DNA from 2 places in the Mesorhizobium sp. M1334 genome. Region 1 is predicted to be linked to the other one. Evidence: predicted binding sites of a transcription regulator. Region 1 holds the regulator's gene; the other holds the start of a gene.
The links. The regulator PhoB, encoded in region 1, activates phosphate uptake and scavenging genes when phosphate is short. The targets are predictions, from matches to a motif close to TGTCATNNANCTGTCAT.
Positions count from the first base shown of each region.

Region 2: the regulator PhoB is predicted to act here: its motif matches at 874-890, upstream of NKH17_RS08580 (esterase-like activity of phytase family protein).

Region 1 covers NZ_JAMYLM010000002.1:557,107-559,287, forward strand. The annotation lists gene NKH17_RS06195 (ROK family protein) at 1-969, shown strand, start outside; gene phoB (phosphate regulon transcriptional regulator PhoB) at 979-1,668, opposite strand; gene phoU (phosphate signaling complex protein PhoU) at 1,685-2,181, opposite strand, start outside.
Region 2 covers NZ_JAMYLM010000003.1:309,545-311,725, forward strand. The annotation lists gene NKH17_RS08575 (LacI family DNA-binding transcriptional regulator) at 1-668, shown strand, start outside; gene NKH17_RS08580 (esterase-like activity of phytase family protein) at 978-2,181, shown strand, end outside.

The sequences.
Region 1 (2,181 bases):
CTGAATTTCCTGTCGGCCGCCATTATCGACTATGCGGGACAGGTGGTCGCCGAGGAACAGCGCCGGCTGGACACGCTGACCATGCCGCGCGACGAGCTGATCCGCGAATGCATGGCCATCGTCCGGCGCCGGCTTGAGGACCCAGACCTTGACGTCCGCAGTGTCGCCCGCATCGCCCTGGCGATTCAGGGCATTACCGACTCCCCTGCACGCGCCATGCTGTGGTCGCCGATCACGCCGCAGACCGACATCGCCTTTGCCGACCTGCTGGAAGACGAATTCGGCATCCCGGCCACGGTGGAGAACGACTGCAATATGATGGCGGTGGCTTTGCGCTGGCGCGATCCGGATCGCTATCGCGACGACTTCATCGCCATCCTGCTTTCGCATGGCATCGGTATGGGGCTTGTGCTGAAGGGCGAACTGTTCACCGGGACGCATTCCTCGGGCGGCGAATTTGGCCACATGATCCATCATCCGGGCGGCGCGCTCTGCCGGTGCGGGCGGCGCGGCTGCATCGAAGCCTATGCCGGCAACTATGCCATCTGGCGCAACGCCAGGCAGATGAGCGAAGACAGCGAACCGGTCGCCGACGTCAGCGACGCCGACATGCGCGCGCTGGCCGCCCGCGCGCGCGAGAAGGATGGGCCGGAACGCGAGGCCTACCGCAAGGCCGGCGAAGCGCTGGGTTTCGGTCTCGGCTCGCTGTTCGCGCTGATCGATCCGGCACCGGTCGCGATGGTCGGCGCCAGTGCCGCCGCCTTCGATCTGATCGAGCCGGCCTTGCGCAAGGCCATCGCCCAGACCGCCGGCGGCCAGCACTCGGGCTCGATCTCCTTCGATACCGAGCCGAACGAATTGCCGCTGATCCGCGAAGGCTGCGCGATGCGGGCGTTAAGCTTCGTCGACCAGGAGATTTTCGCGCCGGGCGCGCAAATGAGGCCCGGCGTCAGAAAGAACGTCGCCTGACCAGGCGGGTCAATCTTCCCGGATCGCGTAACCGGCACCGCGGATGGTGCGGATGACATCCGGCATGCGGCCGTTGTTGACGGCCTTGCGCAGCCGCCCGACATGCACGTCAACGGTGCGTTCGTCGATATAGATCGTCTCGCCCCAGACATTATCGAGCAACTGGCTACGCGAGAAGACGCGGCCCGGATGCCGCATCATGAACTCGAGCAACCGGAATTCGGTCGGCCCGAGCCGGATCTCGCTCTTCTTGCGATAAACCCGGTGCGATTCGCGATCGAGCACGATGTCGCCGACCTTCAGCACGCTGGACAGCACTTCCGGCTTGGCGCGGCGCAGCAGCGCCTTGACCCTGGCCATGAATTCCGGTGTCGAAAACGGTTTGACCAGATAGTCGTCGGCGCCGGTCGAAAGACCGCGCACCCGGTCGCTCTCCTCGCCGCGCGCGGTCAGCATAATGATCGGCAGCCGCTCGGTTTCGGGGCGCACCCGCAACCGGCGGCAGAGCTCGATGCCGGAAACCGCTGGTATCATCCAGTCGAGCACCAGAAGGTCGGGCACATTCTCCTGCAAACGGATCTCGGCTTCGTCGCCACGTGTCACCACCTCGACCTGGTAGCCTTCGGATTCGAGATTGTAGCGGAGCAGCACGCCCAACGGCTCCTCGTCCTCCACCACCATTATGCGTGGTGCGATCATCGGCTGGGCACCCCCATCATGTCACCGGTGCGGACATTGTCGTTTCGTCCTGCTTCGGACGATTGACCGGCAATTGCTCGCCGGTCAGCACATAATACGCATTTTCGGCGATGTTGGTGACATGGTCGCCGATCCGCTCGAGATTCTTGGCGCAGAACAGCAGATGCGTGCAAGCGGTGATGTTGCGCGGATCTTCCATCATGTAGGTCAACAGCTCGCGGAACACGGACGTGTATTTGACGTCGATACGCTCGTCGGCGGCACGCAGCTTGGCCAACGCGGCCGCATCGCCTGCAGCATATTCCTCGATGACGCCCTGCACCTGAATGAGCACCAGCTGCGCCATCGCATCGATGGAATGCGAAAGGTCGCGCGGCGTGACGCTGAGGCCGACCGCGCTCACACGCTTGGCGATGTTCTTGGCAAGGTCGCCGATGCGTTCGAGGTCGCCGGCCATGCGGATCGCTCCGACGACATGGCGCAGATCGTGAGCCATTGGCTGGCGCTTGGCGA
Region 2 (2,181 bases), on a different contig from region 1:
CCCGGCGGGCCGATGCGGTGGTGCTGGCCTGGACGCGGCGCGAGGACGAGCGCATCGACTATCTGACCCAGGCCGGTTTCCCGTTCGCGACGCTCGGCCGCAGCCGCTCCGGCGGCGATGCCTACCCCTCGCTCGACCTCGACTTCGAAAAAGCCGGTGCTGACGCGGTCGATCGTCTTGTCGCGCGCGGTCACCGCCGCATCGCGGCCATCCGCCCGTCGCTCGATCTCAATTTCGGCTATCTGTTCCTCGCCGGCTATCGCAAGGCGTTGCGGCGGCACGGCATCGAATTCGACCCCGAGTTGATCGCCGACGGCTTCATCAACGAGGCAGGCGGCTACGCGGTGACGCCGAAGGTCATGCGCTCCAAGGACCCGCCGACCGCCATCATCTTCAACAATGACGCGATGGCGCTTGGCGGCTGCAAGGCTTTGGCCGAGGCGGGCATCAAGCCCGGCCACGACATCGCGGTGATCGTCATCGTCGACACCCCGCTCTGCCGCTATTTTTCGCCGGCGCTGACCGGCTTCCGCCCGGCGCTGGAGCCGATGGGCGAGCGGCTGGCCGAAATGCTGCTGGCATCGATCCCGGCTTACGCCGGCGCCGAAGGCGCACGCATCATCCGTGAAGTCTGGCCGCTGCAGCTGATCGCGCGCGACAGCGACTGACCGTGGCACTTCCCTTCTCCCCTTGGGGAGAAGGTGGCCGAGCCCACGGGTCTTGCCTTCGGCAAGCCAGAGGACAGGCTCAGCTCGGTCGGATGAGGGTGCTCCAGCTCGGCACCGAGGCACTCCGTCCAGCACCCCTCTTCCGTCTCGGCGCTGCGCGCCGATCCACCTTCTCCCACAAGGGGATGAAGGAACAAGCGCCCTCTGTCACGCAAGTATCATGTTCGCGTCCTAGACCTTTTTCGGAAAGCGCTGGCGGCATGTCGATGCGACGCCCGCTTCGGTTGTTTTGTCACAAAGAGGATTTCCATGAAAAACCTGCACCGAAACGCGTCCCTCGCGGTCGCGCTGGCGATGTTCACCGCCTTGACTCCGGCCTTGGCTGAAAACGCAGCGACCGTCGGCGGCGTCAGCTTCGTCAACAAGGGCCTGGTCGGTGTCGGTCGCATCCCGGCCAGCCAAAGGGACAAGTTCGGCGAGACGTTTGGCTCCGGCTCGGGCATGGCGATCGACGCTGCCGGCTGGACGCATGGCGCCGATGGCTATAAGGGCTCGCTGTGGCTGCTGCCGGATCGTGGCTACAATGTCGTCGGCACCACCGATTACCGTCCGCGCATCAACACGATTGCCATCGAATTCGCCCCGATCGCACCGGGTGCGGCACCAGCCGCCGGCCAGGAACAGTCCGGCCTCAAGGCAACCCTTGCCGACACCATGCTTTTGACCGACGACAAGGGCGCCGACGCAACCGGCCTCGATCCGCTCAACGGCGTGCGCGCCGCGACCGACGACATGCCGATCCTGCCCGAAGCCAACGGCAAGCTCGCGCTCGATAACGAGGCGATCGTGCGGCTGCCCGACGGCACCATGTTCATCTCGGACGAATATGGTCCGAACATCTACCACTTCTCCGCCGATGGGCGTCTGATGTCGGCAACGCAGTCGCCGGCGGCGCTTGTCCCGATGCGTCATGGAACGCCGAACTTCGCGTCCAACAATCCGGGACCGGGCGCGGCAGACCCAGATCCGATGGATCCCGAAACCGGCCGTCAGAACAACCAGGGCCTCGAAGGCATGGCACTGACGCCGGACGGGAAGTTCCTGATCGCTGTGCTGCAATCGGCCCCCAGACAGGATGGCGGCGATTCCGCTTCGACGCGCCAGAACACGCGCGCGCTGGTCTACGATGCCTCGGATCCGGCCCAACTCAAGCTTGCGCATGAATATGTCGTGCCGCTGCCGGTGTTCACCGATGCCAAGGGCAAGACCAAGATTGCCGCGCAGAGCGAAATCGTGGCTCTGTCGGACAAGACCTTCCTGATGCTGGCGCGCGACAGCGGCAACGGCCAGGGGGTGAAGGGCGACACCTCGCTCTATCGCGAGATCAGCGTCGTCGATGTGTCGGCGGCAACCGACATCGCCGGCACCGAGTTCGACAAGGACAAGCCGGTTGCGCCCAAAGGTGAGCTCGATCCCTCGGTGACGCCGGCCAAGCTGACGCCGTTCATCGACA